Regions from separate parts of the Aureimonas sp. CAS genome, predicted to be linked through region 1. Evidence: predicted binding sites of a transcription regulator. Region 1 holds the regulator's gene; each other region holds the start of a gene.
The links. Region 1 encodes LexA, which represses DNA repair genes until DNA is damaged. Its sites were predicted from a motif close to TGTTCNNNNTGTGTTCNG; they were not measured.

Region 1 (7,492 bases):
TGACGAGGAGCTCCAGACCTTCTTCACCGCGCAGGAGGCCGACTACGCCGCGCCCGAATACCGCGCCTTCTCCTATGTCGATCTCACGGCCGAGGTTCTCGCCGATCCCGCGAGCGTGACGGACGAGGCGCTCGCCGCCGACTACGAGGCGAACCGCGCGCGCTTCGGCACGCCCGAGCGTCGTCAGGTCCGCCAAATCGTCTTCCCCGATCAGGCCGCCGCCGAAGCCGCGGCTGCCGAGATCGCGGGCGGCGCCAGCTTCGAGGACGTCGCGGCCGCCGCCGGACGCAGCGCCGCCGACACCGATCTCGGCCTTCTCGCGCGCTCCGACATTCCCGACGCCAACATCGCCGACGCCGCCTTCCAGCTTCAGGCGGGCGAAACGAGCGGCGTCGTTCCCGGCCTCTTCGGCCCGACGATCCTGAACGTCCAGGCCATCGAGCCGGAGGGCGTCGAGCCGCTCGAGGCGGTCGAGGCGCAGCTGCGCGAGGAGCTGGCGCTCGATGCCGCGGCCCAGCGGGTCGACGAGGCCTACAATGTGTTCGAGGATGCGCGGGCGGCGGGCGCGACGCTGGAGGAGGCCGCGCAGGAGGCCGGGCTGACCGTCGTTCAGGTCCCCGCGATCGACGCGACCGGCCTCGACGCCGAGGGGCAGCCGGTCGAGAACCTGCCGGCGCAGGGCGAGCTGATCGCCGGCGTCTTCGAGACGCAACCCGATTTCGACAACCCTCCGATCAACTACGCCTCCAACAGCTACGTCTTCTACGACGTCTCCGAGATCACCGAAGCGCGCCAGCGTCCGCTGGACGAGGTGCGCGACGAGGTGGTGGCCGACTGGAAGGCCGAGGAAGCGGGCGAGGAGCTGGAGGAGCGCGTCGAGGCGATGCGCGCCCGTGTCGAGGCCGGCGAGACGCTGGAGGCGGTCGCGGAGGCCGAGGGCCTGACCGTGGAAACGGAGCCGAACCTGACACGCGCCAGCGCGACCCCGCGCCTCGGCGAGGCGGCGGCCAACGCCGCCTTCTCCGGCCCTTCCGGTCTCGTGGCGACCGCGCCGGGCGCGGAGCCGGGAACGTGGATGCTCGTTCGCGTCGACGACGTCACGGCACCGGCCGATCCGCTGGCCGAGATCCAGCCGCAGCAGACCGCGCAGATTTCCGGCGCGCTTCAGAACGACATCCTGCAGGCCTATGTCGCGATGCTGCAGGCGCAGTATCCGGTGCGCTTCAACGAGGCGGCCGTGCAGACCGCCCAGAGCCTGCGTTGACCATGGATCTGAAGCCCTACCTCGCCAAGGTCGCGGACGGCGTGGCGCTGACGCGCGCCGAAGCCGCCGCCGCCTTCGGCGTCATGATGTCAGGAGAGGCGACGCCGAGCCAGATCGGCGGCTTCCTGATGGCCCTTCGCGTGCGCGGCGAGACCGTGGACGAGATCGCGGGCGCGGTCGACGTGATGCGCGCCAACATGGCGCGGGTGGCTGCGCCGAAGGATGCGATCGACATCGTGGGAACCGGCGGGGACCACGCCGGGACGCTGAACATCTCCACCCTGACGGCGCTCGTCGTGGCCGGCTGCGGCGTCACCGTCGCCAAGCACGGCAACCGCGCCCTGTCGTCGAAGTCCGGCGCGGCCGACGTGCTCACCGCCCTCGGCGTGGACGTCGATCTGAAGCCCGCCGAGATCGGCCCGGTGATCGCGGAGGCCGGCATCGGCTTCATGTTCGCGCCCACGCATCATTCGGCCATGCGCTTCGTCGGCCCGAGCCGGGTCGAGCTCGGCACCCGCACGATCTTCAACATTCTCGGCCCGCTCGCCAATCCGGCCGGCGCCGACCGTCTGCTCCTCGGCGTCTTCTCGCCGCAATGGCTGATGCCGATCGCCGAGACGCTGCGCGCGCTCGGCACCCGCAAGGCCTGGGTCGTGCATGGCGACGGGCTGGACGAGATGACCGTCTGCGGGCCGACCGAGATCGTGGCGCTGGACGACGAACGGATCGAGCGCTTCACGGTCGAGCCGGAGACGTTCGGTCTGCCGCGCCGCGACCTGTCCGAGCTGAAGGGTGGCGACGGCGTCGCGAACGCCGAGGCGCTGCGCGCAGTTCTGTCGGGCGAGCGCAACGCCTATCGCGACGTGGTCCTCCTGAACGCTGCGGGCGCGCTGGTCGTCGCGGACCGTGTCGCGGACATCCCCGCCGGCCTGTCGCTCGCCGCCGCCTCCATCGACGAGGGTGCGGCTTCGGCGGCCCTCGCCCGTCTCGTCGAGGCCTCCCAACGCAGCCGGAAGGCAAGCCGATGAGCGACATCCTCGCCCGGATCGAGACCTACAAGCGCCAGGAGATCGCGGCCGCCAGGGCCGCTGTCCCGCTCGCCGAACTGAAGGCGATGATCGCGGATCGCGACCGGCCGCGCGGCTTCACCGCCGCGATCGAGCGGAGCCTTTCGCAGGATCGCACCGCCCTCATCGCCGAGGTGAAGAAGGCCAGCCCGTCCAAGGGCCTGATCCGCGAGGATTTCGATCCCCCGTCCCTCGCCCGCGCCTACGAGCGGGCGGGCGCCGCCTGCCTCAGCGTCCTGACAGACGCGCCGTCCTTCCAGGGCGAGCCGGCCTTCCTGACGGCGGCGCGCGACGCGACCGCCCTGCCCGCGCTGCGCAAGGACTTCCTGTTCGACGCCTATCAGGTCGCGGAAGCCCGCGCCTGGGGCGGCGACGCGATCCTCATCATCATGGCGGCGGTGGACGACGAGACCGCCGCCTCGCTGGAGGACGCGGCCGAGGACCACGGCCTCGACGTTCTCGTCGAGGTTCACGACGAGGCAGAACTCGAACGCGCCCTCAAGCTGCGCTCGCGGCTCGTCGGCATCAACAGCCGCAATCTGCGCACCTTCGAGACGGACCTCGCCGTCGCCGAGCGACTGGCGAAGCTCGTCCCCGCGGACCGCATCGTCGTCGGCGAGAGCGGCATCAACGCGGCGGCCGATTGCGCCCGCCTCGCCCTCTCCGGCATCCGCACGATCCTCGTCGGCGAAAGCCTGATGCGGCAGGCGGATGTCGAGGCGGCGACCCGCGCCCTTCTCGCCCGCGTCGAGGCCGTGGCGTGAGCGAGACCCGGCTGACCCATCTCGACGCGTCCGGCGCGGCCACCATGGTCGATGTCGGCGAGAAGGACGTGACGAGCCGGCAGGCAAGCGCCGAAGGCCTCGTCGTCATGAAGGCCGAGACGCTGGAACTGATCTCCTCCGGTCAGGCCAAGAAGGGCGACGTCGTCGCCATCGCGCGGATCGCCGGCATCATGGCGGCGAAGAAGACCAGCGATCTCATTCCGCTGTGCCATCCGCTGATGCTCGACAAGGTCTCGGTCGACATCACGCTGGAGCCGGAGCTTCCCGGCCTTCGCGTGGTCGCCACGGCGAAGGTCGGCGGGCGCACGGGCGTCGAGATGGAGGCCCTGACGGCGGTCTCCGTCGCCTGCCTGACGATCTACGACATGGCGAAGGCCGTGGACCGCGAGATGGAGATCACCGGCATCCGGCTCGTCGCCAAGTCCGGCGGCCGGTCCGGCGACTATGCGCGGGCGTCGGGCGGGGCCGCATGAGCCTTCGCCCCGTCGAGGACGCGCTGGCCGACCTTCTGGAGGGGGTCGGCGCCCTGACCGGGACGGAGAGCGTGCCTCTTCGGCTCGCCGCCGGGCGGGTTCTGGCGCGCGATGTGATCGCGCTGCGCACCCAGCCCGATTTCGACGCCTCCGCCATGGACGGCTACGCGCTGCGCGCCGAAGACGCCGCCGACGGGCGTCTCCTGACGCTGATCGGGGAAGCGCAGGCGGGCCGTGCCTTCGAAGGCACGGTCGGGTCGGGTCAGGCGGTCCGCATCTTCACCGGCGCACCCGTTCCGGCCGGGGCTGATACGGTGCTGATCCAGGAGAACGCCGAGCGAGTGGAGGGCGATGTCCGCGCGACGGTCGTCCCGTCGAAGGGCGCCAACATCCGGCCGCTCGGCAACGATTTCTCCGCAGGCGAAACCCTGGTTTCGGCAGGTTCGCGCCTGACGGCCGGAATGGTGGCGCTCGCGGCCAGCGGCGGCCATCCGGCCCTCGATGTCCTTCGTCGCCCGCGCGTCGCGATCCTCGCCACCGGCGACGAGCTAGTGGAGCCCGGCCAGCCGGTCGGCCCGTCGCAGATCGTCGCCTCGAACGGCTACGGCGTCGCGGCGCTCGTCGAGGCGAATGGCGGCGACGTCCTCGACCTCGGGATCGCGCCGGACGATCTCGACGCGATCGGCGCCCGGCTCGACGAGGCGGTGGCGGCCGGCGCCGACATCTTCGTCTCGATCGGCGGGGCCTCGGTCGGCGACCACGATCTCGCGGCCAAGGCCTTCGCCTCTCGCGGCGTTTCGCTCGACTTCTGGAAGGTCGCGATGCGGCCGGGCAAGCCGATCATGGCGGGCCGGCTCGGACCCGCCATGATCGTTGGGCTCCCCGGGAACCCCGCCTCCTCCATGGTCGCGGCGACGGTCTTCCTTCGGCCGCTGGTGAGGCGGCTCGCGGGCCTGCCGGACGCGGGCTTCCGCAAGGGCCGCCTCGGGCGGAACGTGCCGGCGAACGACGACCGTGCCGAGTTCGTGCGATCGCGCATCGAGGGCGCCGAAGGCGAAGTCGTCATCGTCCCGCTTTCGCGGCAGGATTCCTCGCTGCTCTCGATCTACGCGCGGGCCGAAGCCCTGCTCCTGCGCCCCGCGAACGCGGCCGCCGCCCGAACGGGTGACGACTGCCTCTATCTGCCGCTGGACTGACTTGCGGAACACAAACGGAACAAGTAGCTTTGTTCAGGTTTTGTTTTGATTCTGTCCCAAGGGTTCGGCGATGCTCACGCGCAAGCAGCACGATCTCCTCCTCTTCATCCACGAGCGGCTGCAGTCGGCCGGCGTGCCGCCCTCCTTCGACGAGATGAAGGATGCGCTGGAGCTGAAGTCGAAGAGCGGCATCCATCGCCTGATCACCGCGCTGGAGGAGCGCGGCTTCATCCGCCGCCTTCCCAACCGCGCGCGGGCGCTGGAGATCCTCAAGCTGCCGGACGTGATCGCCAAGAGCGCGCCCCGGCCCGTCCCGCAAGGGTTCCGGCCGAGCCTCGTCGCCTCGACGCCCGCTATGGGCAAGTCCGAGGTTCGGCCCCTGCCCGTCTCGGCGGCCAACGATTCGATCAGCGTGCCGGTCATGGGGCGGATCGCGGCGGGTGTGCCGATCTCCGCCATCCAGAACAACACGCGCGATCTCGTCCTGCCGCCGGACATGATCGGGCCGGGCGAACATTACGCGCTCGACGTGGCAGGCGATTCGATGATCGAGGCGGGCATTCTCGACGGCGACACCGTCGTCATCCGCCGCGCCGACACGGCCAATCCGGGTGAGATCGTCGTCGCCCTCGTCGACGAGGAGGAGGCGACGCTCAAGCGCTTCCGCCGCAAGGGCGACCGTATCGCGCTGGAGGCCGCGAACCCGGCCTACGAGACGCGCATCTTCGGCGCCGACCAGGTCAAGGTGCAGGGCAAGCTCGTCGGACTGATCCGCCGCTACTGATCGCCCGGCGCGGCGGGCGTTTCCGGCGCCCGCCGGGACGCCGCCGGGGTCGGTTCTCCGCCGGACGAGTCTGGGCCGGAGGCCTCGAGACCGTCATCGGGCGTCGTGGCGCTCCCCGCCGGATCGCGCCAGAACTCCGGCCACGCGGCGTGGCGATGCATGTTCCATTCGCGCGGCTCCGGCGCGATCGAGCGGCGGATCACGATTTCGCCGCTCTTCGGATCGCGCGAAACGGCGAGCGAGCCCGTCCGGCGCAGCGTGCGCAGGGTCACCAGCCGCGCGCCGGAGCGGCACTCCGTCGGCCGGATGGCGCGCGAGACGATCCCGATGTCGGACGTGTCGCAGAGCGCGCCCGTCTTCTCGTAGTCCTCGGTCCAGGCGACGCGCAGCCCCGAGCGGGTTTCCGCGCGGCAGATGTCGTCCTTGCAGACGAAGGTCGGCGTCGGCGGCGCGATCTCGCGACCGGGTGCGTCGTGCGCCTTCGCGCGCCGTGGAAAGGCGCGCTCCCATTGCGTTGCGACGAAGGCGTTCGGGCGCGCTTTCAGAGGGCGGAGCGCACCGGTCTCGTCGATCAACGCCACCTCCTTCCCGTCCTCGAAGATCAGGAGTTCGGGCCGGGTCGGTTCGGGGACCGACAGGGCGATGCCCGCTGCGGCGAAGGGCAAGGCGAGCCAGCGCAGGCGTCCGGCGAAGAAGCAGAGGGCGAGGATGGCGCCGCTGAAGAGGACGAGCGCGGTTCGCGGCATGAGTCCCGTCGCATGGTCGGGAAACCGGGAGCCGATCGCCTCGGCGAGCGCGAAGATGATCGCCAGCCCGTGCCCCATCGTCGTCAGCCAGGGCCCGTCGAGGCCGAACGGCATGGCGAGGACGCCGAGCAGCCCCGCCGGCATGACGACGAACGAGAACAGCGGCATCACGAGGACGTTGGCGATCACCCCGCCGAGCGGCGCCGCGCGCTGGAAGTGATAGGCGCCGAAGGGCGCTGTCGCGCCGCCCGCGATCAGGGATGAGAGCGCGAGACCGGCAAGGGCCGCCAGAACGCCGAGGAAGAGCCCGCGCTCGCGGCGGCGCGTGCCGCGGTCCCGCGCGGTCCACCATCGCATCAGCGCGCCGTAGGCCCCGACGAGCGCTGCGGTGGCGGCGAAGGACATCTGGAAGCTCGCCGTCACCACCGCATGCGGCTTGACGGTCACGACGATGACGGCGGCGATCGCGACGTTGCGCAGCGTCAGCGCCGGGCGGTCGAGAAGGACGGCGCCGAGCATGACGACGAGCATGATCCAGGAGCGCTGCGTCGAAACGCTCTCCCCCGCGATCAGGAGATAGGCGGTCGCCACGATGAGGGCCGCCACGGCGGCGATCTTCTTGGTCGGAAGGCGAAGCGGCAGGCCGGGCACGAGCGAGGCGAGAAGCCGCACCGAAAGCATGGTGAAGCCCGCGACCAGCGCCATGTGAAGGCCCGAGATCGCCAGGATGTGGGCGAGCCCGGTGATCCGCAGCCATTCCTCGATCTCGGCGGGAATGCCGGCGCGCTCCCCGGTGATCAGGGCGGCGGCGACGGCCCCCTGCGGGCCGGGAACGACGGCGCGGATCCGTTCGGCCATCGAGACGCGCAGGCTCGCGACCCGCTCCGCCCAACCGAGTTCCCGCGAGGCGGGCTCCGCGTGCGGCTGCGGGGCGCCCAGCGAGAAGCCGTAGGCGCCGAGGCCCTGGAAGTAGGGCACGAAGGCGAAGTCGTGGGCGCCCGGCAAGGCGGGGCCGGAGGGTGGGCGCAGGCGGACGAGCCCTTTGTAGGTTCCCCCGACCGGGATCGGATCGTGGACGCTGGAGACGAGGATGCGCGCGCGTTCGGGCGGACGCGAAAGGACGGGCCGCGCGGTTTCCTCGATGTCGATCAGGTAGCGGATGCGCCCCCGGTCGTCG
Region 2 (7,492 bases), 210 kb from region 1:
CTCGGAAACGGCCGCGTCGATCTGCTCGCGGAACTGGTTCACGAACATCTCGGGCGCGACGTCCGGCTCGCCCCGCTCGGTCATGGAGGTGAAGGTCGGCATCGTGTCGCCGGGGACGAGCTGCGCGTCGCAGCCGAAACCGTTCTGAAGGATGAACTGGTCGATCGCCGCCATGGTCTCGGCCGAGGCCCAGTTCATCGAGGCGATGCGGATCGTGCCGCACTCGGCGGGCTGCGAATCCTGCGCGAAGGCGGCCCCCGTTCCGAGGGTCAGGACGGCGGTGGAAGCCAACAGAAGGGCACGCATGGGCCGGAATCTCCGAAGGGCGCGAAGCGCGCGGGGACAGGGTCGCTGCGAGGGTGGCGCAACGAGGAGCTGAATCATAGGGCGCAACCCATCCTCTGCGACCGCTCGCCGCAAACGCTTCTACAGAAGCGCCAGCTGCACTCCGGCTCCGCGCGGCGCGCGAAACAGGTCCGTGCGAAGCACCGAGCGGGTCTCGTTCAGGCCCAGGCGCCGGGCCGCGAGCTCGAAGCGCCGGCGGATCTGCATCGCGTAAGGCCCGCTGCCGCGCATGCGCTTTCCCCATTCCGCATCGTAGTCCTTGCCGTCCCGCATGGAGCGCAGGAGCGAGAGAACGTGGCGGTAGCGGTCCGGGAAATGCTGCAGCAGCCAGTCCTTGAAGATCGGCGAGACCTCCAGCGGAAGCCGCAGGAGAACGTAGCCCGCCTCCTTCGCCCCGGCCTCCTTCGCGCCCTCAAGAAGACGCTCGATCTCGCTGTCGGTCAGGCCCGGAATGATCGGCGCCGTCATCACCATGGTCGGAACGCCCGCGGCGCTGAGCGCCTTCACCGCCTCCAGCCGCTTGGCCGGCGTCGCCGCGCGCGGCTCCATCGTCCGGGCCAGCTTGCGATCGAGCGTCGTGACCGACAGCGCGACCTTCACCAGCCCCTTCGCGGCCATGCGCTCCAGAATGTCGATGTCGCGCAGCACGAGCGCCGACTTCGTGACGATGCCGACTGGATGGTTCGCCGCCTCCAGCACCTCCAGGATCCGGCGCATCAGCCGCCATTCCTTCTCGATCGGCTGATAGGGATCGGTGTTGGTCCCGATGGCGATCGTGCGGACCTCGTAGCCGGGCTTCGACAGTTCCGCCTCCAGAAGCTCCGGCGCGTCGGGCTTGGCGAAGAGCTTGGACTCGAAATCGAGGCCGGGCGAAAGCCCCATATAGGCGTGGCTCGGCCGCGCGAAGCAGTAGACGCAGCCGTGCTCGCATCCGCGATACGGGTTGATGGACCGGTCGAAGGAGATGTCGGGCGACGTGTTCCGCGTGACGATGGTGCGCGGCTTCTCGACCTGAACCTGCGTGCGGAAGGGCGGCAAATCCTCCAGGCTGTCCCACCCGTCGTCGAACGCGGTCCGGGCGAAGGGCTCGAAACGTCCCGAGGGATTGATCCCCGCGCCGCGGCCCCGGCGCCTCGTATCGCCGACGCGCACGCCCGAGCGGGCGACGAGTTGCGCCGCGATCTCCGATCCCGCGATTCGCGAGAAGGCCAGACGGTCGGCGGTCGTGATCTCCTGCATGGCTCGTTCACTCCGTGGTGTGAATACGAAGTTAATGCCGGAACGAGAACAATACAAGAACAAACCGCTTCGGGGCCACCGCTCTGGCGGTGCCGCCCGCGGCAGTCTATCAATGCCGACGATGATCACAGTCATGATCGAGATGCGCGACGACCGTGCGGCCGCCTTGCAGGCGACGCTCGCCTGTCTCGTGCCTGCGGCGGTGGACGGCCTGATCCGCGACGTCGTGGTCTTCGATCGCGGCATCGGCCCGAACGCCCGACGCATCGCGGACGACGCCGGATGCGTTCTTCGCGGCGCCCAGGAGGTCGGGGACGTTCTCCAGGGCGGGTCGAGCGAATGGCTCCTCTTGCTCGAAGCCGGCAGCACGCTGTCGAGAGGATGGATCGAGACGGCGACCATCCACCTGCGCACCGGCGGCGCGCGCGGCAGGGCGGCGCGCTTCGCCTCCGGCCCGCTCGATCGCTGGGGCCTGCCGGTCCTGGCGCGCGGCAAACGTCTGGAGCGCGGCGTACTGGCGCCGCGACGGGTCCTTTCGGAGCGCTACAGGATCGGGATGCGGCTCGGCGAGTTGGCCGCGACCGTATCGACGAGCGTTCTCAGCGCGCGCATCGCGCCGCCCTCGAGCCTGGAGCGCTGCTGATCAGGCCGAGCGGCCGCCGCGTCGCAGATGCTCGTCGAGGCGCGGCATGATCTCCACGAAATTGCAGGGCCGGTGGCGATAGTCGAGCTGCGGCTGCAGGACATGGTCCCAGCCGTCCCGGCAGGCGCCGGGAGAGCCGGGCAGGGCGAAGACGAAGGTCGCGTCGATCACCCCGGCGGTCGCGCGCGACTGGATGGTGGAGACGCCGATCTTGTCGAAGGAGATGCGGTGGAACACGGCCGAGAAGCCGTCCATCCGCTTCTGGAAGATCGGCTCCAGCGCCTCCGGGGTCACGTCCCGCCCGGTGAAGCCCGTTCCGCCCGTCGTCACCACCACGTCGATCGCGGGGTCGCGGCACCAGGCGAGCACGGTCTTGCGGATGGCCTCGATGTCGTCCGGCACGATCGCACGGTCCGCGAGCCTGTGGCCGGCAGCCTCCAGCCGCTCGACGAGCGTCTGCCCGGAGCGATCGTCTTCCATCGTCCGCGTGTCGGACACGGTGAGGACGGCGATCGAGAGCGGCACGAATTCGCGCTGCGTGTCGGTCATGCGGCATTCCTTGCGTTCGTCGACCCGAAGCTGCGCGTCGCCTCCACCCACCAATGCGGATGCGCGTCCTTCAGGGCGGCTGCCGCCGCCTTCGCATCCTCGGCCGATCCGAAGAGGCCGAAGACGGTCGCGCCGGAGCCCGACATGCGCGCGAGGAGCGCCCCGTCACCGCGCAGCGAGGCGAGGGCCTCGATCACGACGGGCGCAAGACTTTCAGCGGGTTCGGACAGATCGTTGCGGCAGGACTTCAGGAAGTCCGCGAGGGAGGAGAGCGTCGCGAAGCCCTGAGGCGGGACGGCGGGCGGCGGCGGATTGTCGGCCGTCCGCAGCCTCGCGAAGATGGCCGGCGTCGGCACCGCGATCCTCGGGTTCACCAGCACCATGTCGAGCGGCGGCATCGAAGCCAGCGGCTCGATCGCCTCGCCGATCCCGGTGATGCGCGAGGGCGCGCCGGTCAGGCACATCGGCACGTCGGCCCCGAGCCGGGCGGTGGCCTTCGCGAGCGGGAGCTGCAACGCGGGATAGGTCTCGCCGAGATGGCGCAGGAGGGCTGCCGCGTCCGCCGAGCCGCCTCCGATGCCCGCCGCCGACGGAAGGTTCTTCGTCAGCGCGATCGTCAGCGGAGGAGTGTCGATCCCGTGCTCGACTGCGACCTGCCGCGCGAGAGCCAGGGCGTGGACGACGATGTTGCCCGCCAGCGGAACGCCTTCGGCCATCGGCCCGTCGATCACGAGCCGGTCGGCGGCGGCGGGCGAGATCGCCAGTTCGTCGCCCAGCTCGGTGAAGACGACCAGCCCGTCGAGGAGATGGTAGCCGTCCTCGCGCTTTCCCACGACGTGCAGGGAAAGGTTGATCTTCGCCGGTGCGCGGACGCGTCGTGTCCCCGAGCCGCTTTCAGGCACGCCGTCCATCCGGGTTGGGATCAGTTGGGAAGGGCGGCGGGCTCTTCGGTCCCGGCGGCGTTGGAGGCGCGCTCCTGACGGACGTCGGACGCGTCGTCCTCGTCCTCCAGGTCGGAGCCGACCGGACCCAGCCCCTCTTCCAGCTTGATTTTGATCTTCTCGGCAACCTCGGGCTCCGGCGCGGGCGTCGAGTTCAGCGCGCGCTGCCACTGGAAGCGGGCCTCGCGCTCGCGGCCGACGCGCCAATAGGCGTCGCCCAGATGGTCGTTGATCGTCGGCTCGGTCGGCGAGATCAGAACCGCGCGTTCCAACTGCTCCACCGCCTCGTCGAACCGTTCGAGGCGGTAATAGGCCCAGCCCAGCGAATCGATGATGTAGCCTTCGTTCGGGCGCAGATCGACGGCGGTCCGGATCATCTCCAGCCCTTCGTCGAGATTGCGGTTCATGTCGACCAGCGAATAGCCGAGATAGTTCAGCACCTGCGGCTGGTCCGGCGAGAGTTCGAGCGCGCGCCGGAAGTTCGGCTCGGCCTTGTCCCACTCCTTCATCCGCTCGTAGGCGATGCCGAGCTGGTAATAGATGCTCCAGTTGTTCGCGCCGCCTTCGGGCGCGATTTCCAGAGCGCGGTCCAGGATCGCCGCCGCTTCCTCGTACTGCTTGTCGGCCGAGAGGACGTCGGCATAGGCGAGATGCGTCTGCAGGTCGTCCGGATAGGCCTCGACGGCCTTGGCGAGCTGGTCGCGCGCCTCCTCCCGGCGGTCGGCGTACCAGAGGTCGAGACCCATCTGCAGGTCGGCGGTCCGGCGGAAGGCCGAATCCTCCGGGATCTGCTGGTAGTAGTCGATGGCCCGGTCGATGCGCGAGGTGCGCTCGGCAGCGCCCGCCAGGGCCGTCAGGAGCTTCGGCGAGCTCGTCTGCGACACCGCGTCCGCGAACTGGAAGTAGAGAAGGGCGACGTCCTGCCCGTCGCCGCGATTGATCGCCTGTCCAAGCGTGTAGAGCGCTTCGGCCGCGCCGTCGCGGGCCGTCTCGATCGGCGCCTCGACCGGCGAGCCGTCGCCGATCTGGAGGCGGGCGCGAAGATGGACGAGCGGGTCGTAGGTGGGGGCGAGGTCGAGGCCGCCGTCCAGCGTCTCGATCGCCTCGTCCACGTCGCCGGCGCGCGCCTGGATGCGGGCGAGCGCTTCCACGGCGGCGAGATAGGCGTCCGGCGAGCTCTGCACCGAGGCCGGATCGGAAATGAGCGCGCCGAGAACGCGGCGAGCTTCTGCATCGTCACCGCCGAGCGCCGCGATCAGGCCCTTCTGGTACAGGTTGAAGATCGGGAACCAGGCGGGACCCGTCGTCTCGTCGATGCGGGCCTGCGCCTCGTCGAAGCGGCCGTCCTGCGCCAGGGCCCAGGCCGAGAGGTGCCCGACCAGCAGGCTGTCGAACTCGCTCGTGTCGGAGATGTCGAACTGGTCCACGGCATCGGCCGGCTCGTCCTGGCGGATCGCCTCGAGGCCGAGGGCGATGCGGGCCACCTTGCCGGCGTCGATGTCGGAGGCGAGCTCGCGGGCGAGTTCGATTCCCTCCTCGAAGCGTCCTTCGGCGAAGAAGGCGAACATCGCCTCCTGGCGCAGGACCTGAGAGGTGCGGTCGAGCTCCAGCGCCCGTTCGAAATAGTCCGCCGCCACGTCCAGCGCGCCGCTCGACTGCGCCGCCTTGGCGGCGAGATAGGCCCCGGCGACCGTCTCGGCGCTCACGGCGGGGCGCTCCGTGGCGAGAGCCTGTGGCAGCGAGGCGTGGACCGCCAGAGCGGCAACCGCGGCCAGGAGCGCGGAACGGGCGAGGCTCGGGATCGGCACGGGTGGGTTCATCCTTTCGCGAACGGGCGGCCACAGGGCCGCGTCGCAGGAAATCGTACAGGACCCGCCCGAAGCGTTCGAACGGTGACGCGCATGATAGCGCAGCTCCAACTCGTCGGGAATCAGCTTGGCCGTTTTGCGGCCGGCCTGGGGCGATCTTGCGCGGTCGAGGCTGTGTCCCTCGCTCAGTTGATGCGGTCGATGCAGAAGGCGACGACGTCGACGAGCGCGTCCCTGGCCTCGGAGGGCGGCAGGGTGCGGACCGCTTCGAGAGCCGAATCGCCGTAGCGCAGCGCCTTCTGGCGGGAGGTCTCCAGCGCGCCGTGCCGGTCGAGGAGGCGCAGCGCCTCCTTGAAGGCGTCCTCGCCGTTCTCGCCATGTTCGAAGGCGCGGCTCCAGAAGGCGCGCTCGGCCTCGTCGGCCTTCTCGACGGCGAGGATCACCGGCAGGGTGATCTTGCCCTCGCGGAAATCGTCGCCGGCATTCTTGCCGAGGGCGTCCGCGCTCGACCCGTAGTCCAGGATGTCGTCGACCAGCTGGAAGGCGATGCCGAGATCCCGGCCATAGCGCCGCATGGCCTCGCGCTCCGCGTCGCCGGCTCCGGCGATCACGGGGCCGACCTCGCAGGCCGCGGCGAAGAGGGCGGCCGTCTTGGCGTCGATGACGGCCAGATAGTCCGCCTCGTTCGTCGTCAGCCGCTTGGCCGCCGAAAGCTGCCAGACCTCGCCCTCGGCGATGACGGCGGAGGCGTTGGACAGGATGGCGAGAGCGGGCATGGACCCGACCTCCACCATCATCTTGAAGGCCTGGCCGAGGAGGTAGTCGCCGACGAGGACGCTGGCCTGATTGCCCCAGATGCGCCGGGCGGTGCTCTTGCCGCGCCGCAGATCGCTCTCGTCCACCACGTCGTCGTGAAGGAGCGTTGCGGTGTGCAGGAACTCGACGCTGGCCGCGAGCTTCACGTGCCCGTCGCCCGAATAGCCGTAGGCGAGGGAGGAGGCGATGGTCAGCATCGGCCGCAGCCGCTTGCCGCCGGACGAGATCAGATGCTCGGCGATCTCGGGGATCAGCTCGACGTTCGATCCGGCCATCGACAGGATGAGCGCGTTGACGCTCTGCATGTCGTCGCGTGTGAGGTCGACGATCGCGGCGATGGAAGGCCGCGCGGTCCCCTCGGCTTGGGGTTTGGCAAGGCTCAAGACGAACTCCGACTGTTGCGGCGGGCATAGACCGGCTGCGAGGTGCGGGCAAGCGCCGATGATGGTCCGATGATGCAGTCGCGAACGCCGAGCTTGCGGCGTGCAGGCTTTTGTCCGACACCTCGCGCCATGCTCGAGCTCCTGCGAACCACCGATCCGGTCCTCATCTCCTTCGTGGACGCTCTTCTGAAGGACGGCGGCGTTCCGCACATGGTGGCCGACAGCCACATGAGCATCCTCGACGGATCGATCGGCGTCCTGCCGCGCCGAATCCTCGTGGAGGAGAGCTGGATCGAGCAGGCAAGGCGGATCCTGCGCGACGCCGATCTCGGCCATGAACTCATCTGACGAGCCCCAGGCCGCGTCGCGGATCGACCGCTTCTTCGGCGGCCGCTTCCATCTGCATCAGCCCTTCGGCCGGGGGTTTCGGGCGGGTCTCGACGCCATGCTGCTCGCCGCATGCGTTCCGGGCGGCGCGCGAGGCGAATGCGCGGACATCGGGGCCGGGACGGGTGCCGTCGGCTTCGGCGCGGCGGTCCGCGCGCCGGAGCTTGCCGTCACGCTGGTGGAGAATGACGCGGCGGCGGTCGAGCGTCTGACGGCCTCGGTAAGCGATCCGGCCAACGAGGGCTTGGCCTCGCGGCTGACGGTCGCACACACGGACATTCTCGCTGGGCGCAGGACGCGGGACGCCGCCGGCCTGCACGACGGCCGCTTCGCCCTGGTCCTGACCAACCCGCCCTTCTTCCCGGGCGATCATCGCCGCTC
Region 3 (7,492 bases), 580 kb from region 1:
GAATTCTCGAAGAGCGCGGCGACGAGACGCTGGCGGTCCGTGCGGGCGCGCGACAGGAGGCCGAGCGAGCCGGAAACCGGCTCGTCCTCATCCGCCACGAGGATGGAAGCCGAGCGGAGCGTGTCCTCCAGATCGTCGACCGGTGGCGAGACCTGCAACGAGACCGTGTAGTTCACGGGATCGACGATCGCCTCGTCGGGCTCCTCGTCGCGGCTGAACAGGCCGAACGGATCGAGGATGCTGCGGAGCTGTGCCTCGGCAGCGTTCGGAAACGCGACGGACGCAAGGAGCAGGATCGCTCCCGCTCGCAGGGCGAGGGCCTTCGGATCGGTCGGCAATGGACGGCTTCTCTTGTCGGACCCCCGGATGCTTCGGCGAGGATGCATCCGGACCGGCTGTCGCCGGCACCTGAATCCCCTGGCCGCGGACGGCCCGCACCCCCCGAAGCGTGCTTGCACGCAAGGATGCCGTCAAAGGGCGCCGATCACAATGGTGCAATCGTCAGGTTGAAGGACGATAGAGGGGCGAACCCTATTCCGCATGGCTTTTGTGGGACTTGCGCCACACCGCTCGCCTGCGGCGGGAAGTCGCGCCCTCTGCTGCGGCGCAACACATCGCGCCTGCCGCCGGGCCTTGCGAGCGCCGGTGCGGCGTTGCAGTCTCAACTTTGGAACGGGTCGAAAGAACGGCGCGGCGGGCTCGTCGCCTCTGCCAAGCGCCGCGAGACCCCGAGGGCTCGCGCTTCCTTACGGAAGCGCCCGCGAGGAGGATTCGATGAGCTCAATTTCCCTGACCGTGAACGGGCGCAAGATGTCGGGCGAGGCCGAGGACCGGACGCTCCTCGTTCATTTCCTGCGCGACGATCTCGGCCTCACGGGCACGCATGTCGGCTGCGACACGTCCCAGTGCGGCGCCTGCATCGTGCATGTGGACGGCAAGGCCGTGAAGAGCTGCACCATGCTCGCGGTCCAGGCCTCCGGGGCCTCCGTCACCACCATCGAAGGCATCGCGCAGGGGCAGGACCTGCACCCGGTGCAGGCGGCCTTCAAGGAGCATCACGGGCTGCAGTGCGGCTATTGCACGCCGGGCATGATCATGACCGCCGTGGACATGATCAACCGCCACGACGGGCAGCTCGACGAGGCGACGGTGCGCGAGGAGCTGGAGGGCAATCTCTGCCGCTGCACGGGCTACCACAACATCGTGAAGGCGATCCTGTCGGCGGCGGAGGCGATGCAGGGGCAGGCCGCGCAGCCGATCGCCGCCGAGTAGCGACGCCGAGCCGTCGTCAGACGAACAGAGAAGTCTTCGGGAGGAGAACCGGGATGGGTATCGAAGGGATCGGCGCGCGGGTCCAGCGCAAGGAGGATCGCCGCTTCATCACCGGCCGGGGCCGCTATGTCGACGACATGCGCGTGCCGGGCATGAAATACGCCTACTTCGTGCGCTCGCCGCACGCCCACGCGACGATCGCGGGGATCGACGCCTCGGCTGCGCTGGAGATGCCCGGCGTCATCGCCGTCCTGAACGGCGAGGAGCTGAAGGCCGACGGGATCGGCAATCTCATCTGCGGCTGGGCGGTCTCCTCCAAGGACGGCTCGGGCATGAAGATGGGCCAGTGGCCCGCGCTGGCGCAGGGGACCGTGCGCCATGTCGGTCAGGCGGTCGCGGTCGTCGTGGCGGACACCAAGGCGCAGGCCCGCGACGCGGCCGAGGCGGTGGAGGTCTCCTACGAGGAGCTGCCGGTCGTCGTCGATGCGCGAAAGGCGCTAGAGCCCGGCGCGCCGCAGCTCCACCCGGAGGCCGAGGGCAACCTCATCTTCGACTGGGAGCTCGGCAACAAGGCCGAGACGGACGCGGCCTTCGCCCGCGCGGCGCACGTGACGAAGCTCGACATCGTCAACAACCGCCTCGTGCCGAACCCGATGGAGCCGCGCGCGGCTCTCGGCGTCTACGATCCGGCCGAGGAGCACTACACCTGCTGGACGACCTCGCAGAACCCGCATGTCGCCCGGCTGGTGATGAGCGCGTTCTACAATGTCGCGCCCGAGCACAAATTGCGCGTCATCGCGCCCGATGTCGGCGGCGGGTTCGGCTCGAAGATCTACATCTATCCCGAGGAGATCGTCTGCCTCTGGGCGTCCAAGCGGACCGGCGTGCCGGTCAAGTGGACGAGCGGGCGCGACGAGGCCTTCCTGACCGACGCGCACGGCCGCGACCACCAGTCGAAGGCGGAACTCGCGCTCGACGAGAACCACAGGATCATCGGCCTTCGGGTCGAGACGGCGGCCAATCTCGGCGCCTACATGTCGCTCTTCTCGTCGGCGACCCCGACCTATCTCTACGCCACGCTCCTGTCGGGCCAGTACGACATCCCGGCCGTCTACGCGAACGTGAAGGCGGTCTACACCAACACCGTGCCGGTGGACGCCTATCGCGGCGCGGGTCGCCCGGAAGCGACCTATGTCGTGGAACGTCTGGTCGAGACGGCGGCGCGCGAGATCGGAATGTCGCCGGCCGAGTTCCGCCGGAAGAACTTCATCCGGTCCTTCCCGCACCAGACGCCCGTCATCATGAACTACGACACGGGCGACTTCGAAGCGACGCTCGACGCCGGCCTGAAGGCGATCGACTACGACGGCTTCGCCGGCCGGCGCGCGGAATCGGAGGCGAGGGGGCGCAAACGCGGCATCGGCTTCTCCTGCTACATCGAGGCCTGCGGCATCGCGCCCTCCAAGGCCGTGGGCTCGCTCGGCGCGGGCGTCGGGCTGTGGGAATTGGCCGAGGTCCGGGTGAACCCGGTCGGCACGATCGAGATCCTCACCGGTTCGCACTCCCACGGCCAGGGCCACGAGACGACCTTCGCCCAGCTCGTCTCCGGCCGGCTCGGCGTTCCGATCGAGAACGTCCAGATCGTCCATGGCGACACCGACAAGGTGCAGTTCGGCATGGGCACCTACGGCTCGCGCTCGGGCGCGGTCGGCATGAGCGCGATCCACAAGGCGCTCGACAAGGTGGAGGCCAAGGCCAAGAAGATCGCCGCGCACCTGCTGGAGGCCTCCGACGAGGACATCGTCATCGAGAACGGGGAGGTGAAGGTCGCGGGCACCGACCGCAAGCTCGCCTGGCACGAGGTCGCGCTCGGCGCCTATACCGGCCACAACCTTCCGGACGGGATGGAGCCGGGCCTCAAGGAAGGCGCGTTCTACGACCCGCAGAACTTCACCTTCCCGGCCGGCTGCTACATCTGCGAGGTCGAGGTGGACCCGGAGACCGGCAAGGTCGACGTCTGCCGCTTCGTGGCGGCGGACGATTTCGGCACCGTCATCAATCCGATGATCGTCGAGGGGCAGGTCCACGGCGGACTGGCGCAGGGCATCGGCCAGGCGCTTCTGGAAGGCGTCCACTACGACGACACGGGCCAGCTCGTGACCGCCTCCTACAACGACTACGCCATGCCCCGCGCCTGGGACTTCCCGATGTTCGACGTGGAGACGACCGAGACGCCCTGCACCACCAATCCGCTCGGCATGAAGGGCTGCGGCGAGGCGGGCGCGATCGGCTCCCCGCCGGCCGTCGTCAACGCGATCATCGACGCCATCGGGACGGCGGACTTCACCATGCCCGCAACGCCCGAGAAGATCTGGGCGGCGATGAACCGCGCCGGAACCGTGGCCTGACGAGGGGAGGGACGAGATGTACCAGACGCAGTATCACCGCCCGACCAGCCTTGCCGAGGCCGCGCGCCTCGTCTCCGAAGGGGACGGCGAGGGCAAGTACCTCTCCGGCGGCATGACGCTCCTGCCGACGATGAAGGCGCGGCTCGCCAGCCCCTCGGCGCTGGTCGACCTTCGCCACATCGAGGAGCTGAAGGGCATCTCGGTGGACGGCCGGCGGGTGCGGATCGGCGCCGGCACGACGCATTACGAGCTGTCGCGGTCGCGCGAGGTCGAAGCGCTCTGCCCGACCGTCACGCATCTGGCCGAGCTCATCGGCGACCCGGCCGTGCGCCACATGGGCACGATGGGCGGCGTCGTCGCCAATTTCGATCCGGCGGCGGACTATCCGGCGATGCTGCTCGCGCTCGGCGGGACGATCCACACGAACACGCGCGAGATCGCGGCGGACGACTATTTCCTCGGCCTGTTCGAGACCGCGCTGGAGGAGGGCGAGATCGTCACCGCCGTCTCCTTCGACGCGCCTTCGGCGGCCGGCTGGGAGAAGTTCCGCAACCCGGCATCGCGCTACGCGATGGCGGCGGTCTTCGTCGCGCGGCGGGACGACGGCTCGGTCGGCGTCGGCGTCACCGGTGCGAGCGCCAGCGGCGCGTTCCGCTGGCGGGAGGCGGAGGAGGCGCTGGCCTCCAATTTCGATGCCTCGGCGCTCGCCGGACTGTCGGTCGACGAGGGCGAGATGATGGGGGACATCCACGGATCGTCCGCCTATCGGGCGCATCTGGTGCGCGTGGTGGCCCAGAGGGCGGTGCGATCCGCCCTGGCGTAGGCACCTTGCTGCACGAACGAAACGAAGAAGGGCCGGCGCATCGCCGGCCCTTCTTCGTTTCCGGACGGGGATACCCGAGCCTAGAGCCGGCAGACGGCCCGGTCGCCGCGGCGGTTCACGACATAGGTGTGCGTGCGCGGGTCGTAGGAACGATAGCGCTGCGCGCAGCGGGCGACCGACTCGCGGCTGATGCGCCCGGCGTGATGCCCGCGCCCGCCACGACGGTCGTCCCAGCGGCGGTGATCGCGGCGATGGTCCCAGCGCCGATTGTCGCGGCGGTCCTCCCAGCGGCGGTCGTGGTGGCGCCGGCCTTCGTTGATCTGCACGCCGCGGGGACCGACCTCGATCTGGAAGCTCTGGGCGGCTGCGGGCGCGGGCGCCAGCGACACCATGCCGGTAACCATCACGGCGGCGGCCAAAGCCCCTTGGAAGAATTTGCGCATCGAACGTCTCCATCCTCGATCTTCGGCGTCGGGAGCGGCCCGCATGGACGATCTCGATGCCTCTCGCTCCCATATCGCTAAGCGAGCCTGAACGGTTCCTGAAGGGCGCGCGGAGGAGTCGCAGGGGCGGGGTCTGGCAGGAACGGATCGCGAACGTTATGTCTGACGGATGGCCAAGATGACCCTGATCGACAAGCTCGCGATCCTCTCCGATGCCGCAAAGTATGACGCGTCCTGCGCGTCGAGCGGCACGGTCAAGCGCGATTCCGCCAAGTCGAAGGGGATCGGATCGACCGAGGGCCACGGCATCTGCCACGCCTATGCGCCCGACGGACGGTGCATCTCGCTCCTCAAGATCCTGATGACGAACTTCTGTATCTACGATTGCGTCTACTGCGTGAACCGCTCGTCCTCGAACGTCGCGCGGGCGCGGTTCACGGTCGAGGAGGTCGTCCAGCTCACGCTGAACTTCTACAAGCGCAATTATATTGAAGGCCTCTTTCTCTCCTCCGGCATCATCAAATCCTCCGATCACACGATGGAGGAGATGGTGCGGATCGCCAAAAGCCTGCGCACCGAGCACAATTTCGCCGGCTACATCCATCTGAAGACCATTCCGGACGCATCGCCGGCCCTGATCGAGGAGGCGGGGCTCTACGCCGATCGTCTTTCCATCAACATCGAGCTTCCGACCGACCTCTCGCTCGAAGCCATGGCACCGGAGAAGCATCCGCGCGACATCAAGCGATCGATGGGCCATCTGCGGCTCAAGATCGAGGAGCACAAGGGCGAGGCGCGGGACCGGGCGAAGCCGAAGCGCTTTGCGCCCGCCGGCCAGTCGACGCAGATGATCATCGGCGCGGATGGCACGGACGACGACGCGGTGCTGGCGCGCTCGGAAAACCTCTACGGCAATTACAGCCTCAAGCGCGTCTACTATTCGGCGTTCTCGCCGATCCCGGACGCCTCCTCCCGTCTGCCTTTGATGAAACCGCCCTTGATGCGCGAGCATCGCCTGTATCAGGCCGACTGGCTCATGCGCTTCTACGGCTTCGACCGCCGCGAGATCGTTTCGGGCGGTGAGGGCGGCATGCTCGACCTCGGCATCGACCCCAAGCTTGCCTGGGCGCTGAAGAACCGCGACCGTTTCCCCGTCGACGTCAATCGCGCCGACAAGGAGACGCTGCTGCGCGTGCCCGGCTTCGGCACCAAGGCAGTGAACCGCATTCTGCAGACGCGCCGGCATCGCACGCTTCGTTTGGACGACGTCGCCAAGCTCTGCCACTCGCTCGACAAGGTCCGCCCCTTCGTCACGGCGCTCGACTGGACGCCGGGCGGGCTGACGGATCGCGAGCATTTGCGCCCGGTCGTGGCACCGAAGGCCGAGCAGTTGAGTTTGTTCTGAGGAACGGCGCGAAGCATTTGAGGAAGAGGGCGCCATTCCTCTCCCGGAACGGGAGAGGGTGGATGCGAGCGAGAGCGAGCAGCCGGGTGAGGGCGTGCAGCCGTTACATCCCAGAACTGCGAGGCCTGGTGCCCGATGAAACTCTCATCCCCTGCCGGGACCTTCTCCCCGGGGAGAAGGGGAAGCTTCATCGTCGCTGGGATGCCGGAACGTCGCCTGAAGGGCACCGTTTCCTCTCCCGCTTGCGGGAGAGGGTGGTTCGCGAAGCGAACCGGGTGAGGGCTTCGTAGGGCTCGATTCGTCCGGTCGAACGACGTGAGATGACGAACGAGCGAAAGCGATGTACGAAGCGATTCTCTCCCATCCGGCGGATTTCGAAGGCTGGCGCGAGGCGGCGCGCACGGCGCTTCTCCTCGGCGTCGCGCCGGAGCGCCTGTCCTTTGCGGTCGCGGGCGAAAACGGCGGGCTGTTCGCCGAGCCGCTGCCGGGCCCGCCGGAGGGCGCTCTGCCGCCGACCGTGCCGAAGGCCTTTCCGGACTTGGCACGGACCGTGATCTGCCACGCGGACGCCGAACGCTTCTCGCTGGCCTATCGTCTGCTCTGGCGCATCCAGGAGGAGCGCGCGCTTCTCGACATCCAGTCCGACCGCGACGTGATCCATGCGCGCGAGATGGAGAAGGCGGTGCGCCGCGACGCGCACAAGATGAAGGCCTTCGTGCGCTTCCGCGAGATCGAGACCGAAGACGGCAAGCGCTACGTCGCCTGGTTCGAGCCCTTCCACCACGTGGTGGAGCTGACGGCCGGCTTCTTCCAGCGGCGCTTCACCGGCATGGTCTGGTCGATCCTGACGCCCAAGCGGTCCGTTCATTGGGACGGAGAACGCCTCGTCTTCACCGAAGGCGCCGATCCGAGCCAGAAGCCGAAGGACGACGACATGGAGGCGCTCTGGCTCACCTACTACGCTTCCATCTTCAACCCGTCGCGGCTGAAGGTGAAGGCCATGACGGCCGAGATGCCGAAGAAGTACTGGCACAATCTGCCGGAGGCGGCGCTGATCGACCCGTTGATCCGCGGCGCGGAAGCGGCCTCGCGCCGCATGATCGAAACCGCGCCCACGCTGCCGAGTTTGCGTCACGAGCGC

Region 2: AC6R2M_RS07780 (PA0069 family radical SAM protein) is a predicted target of LexA. The motif match lies at 1,629-1,646, and genes of this name have one in related genera.
Region 3: AC6R2M_RS11550 (putative DNA modification/repair radical SAM protein) is a predicted target of LexA. The motif match lies at 5,085-5,102, and genes of this name have one in related genera.

The regions. Positions count from the first base shown of each region.
Region 1 is NZ_CM187563.1:1,808,244-1,815,735, reverse strand. Features, by position in the region: gene AC6R2M_RS08835 (peptidylprolyl isomerase) at 1-1,264, shown strand, start outside; gene trpD (anthranilate phosphoribosyltransferase) at 1,267-2,292, shown strand; gene trpC (indole-3-glycerol phosphate synthase TrpC) at 2,289-3,095, shown strand; gene moaC (cyclic pyranopterin monophosphate synthase MoaC) at 3,092-3,589, shown strand; gene AC6R2M_RS08815 (molybdopterin molybdotransferase MoeA) at 3,586-4,785, shown strand; gene lexA (transcriptional repressor LexA) at 4,856-5,569, shown strand; gene AC6R2M_RS08805 (ComEC/Rec2 family competence protein) at 5,563-7,492, opposite strand, start outside.
Region 2 is NZ_CM187563.1:1,601,326-1,608,817, forward strand. Features, by position in the region: gene AC6R2M_RS07775 (ABC transporter substrate-binding protein) at 1-306, opposite strand, end outside; gene AC6R2M_RS07780 (PA0069 family radical SAM protein) at 427-1,584, opposite strand; gene AC6R2M_RS07785 (hypothetical protein) at 1,706-2,227, shown strand; gene moaB (molybdenum cofactor biosynthesis protein B) at 2,228-2,776, opposite strand; gene AC6R2M_RS07795 (4-(cytidine 5'-diphospho)-2-C-methyl-D-erythritol kinase) at 2,773-3,678, opposite strand; gene AC6R2M_RS07800 (tetratricopeptide repeat protein) at 3,699-5,525, opposite strand; gene AC6R2M_RS07805 (polyprenyl synthetase family protein) at 5,711-6,724, opposite strand; gene AC6R2M_RS07810 (putative signal transducing protein) at 6,854-7,072, shown strand; gene AC6R2M_RS07815 (tRNA1(Val) (adenine(37)-N6)-methyltransferase) at 7,059-7,492, shown strand, end outside.
Region 3 is NZ_CM187563.1:2,390,518-2,398,009, reverse strand. Features, by position in the region: gene AC6R2M_RS11575 (autotransporter assembly complex protein TamA) at 1-338, opposite strand, end outside; gene AC6R2M_RS11570 ((2Fe-2S)-binding protein) at 775-1,272, shown strand; gene AC6R2M_RS11565 (xanthine dehydrogenase family protein molybdopterin-binding subunit) at 1,326-3,680, shown strand; gene AC6R2M_RS11560 (FAD binding domain-containing protein) at 3,697-4,503, shown strand; gene AC6R2M_RS11555 (BA14K family protein) at 4,584-4,946, opposite strand; gene AC6R2M_RS11550 (putative DNA modification/repair radical SAM protein) at 5,116-6,351, shown strand; gene AC6R2M_RS11545 (UdgX family uracil-DNA binding protein) at 6,692-7,492, shown strand, end outside.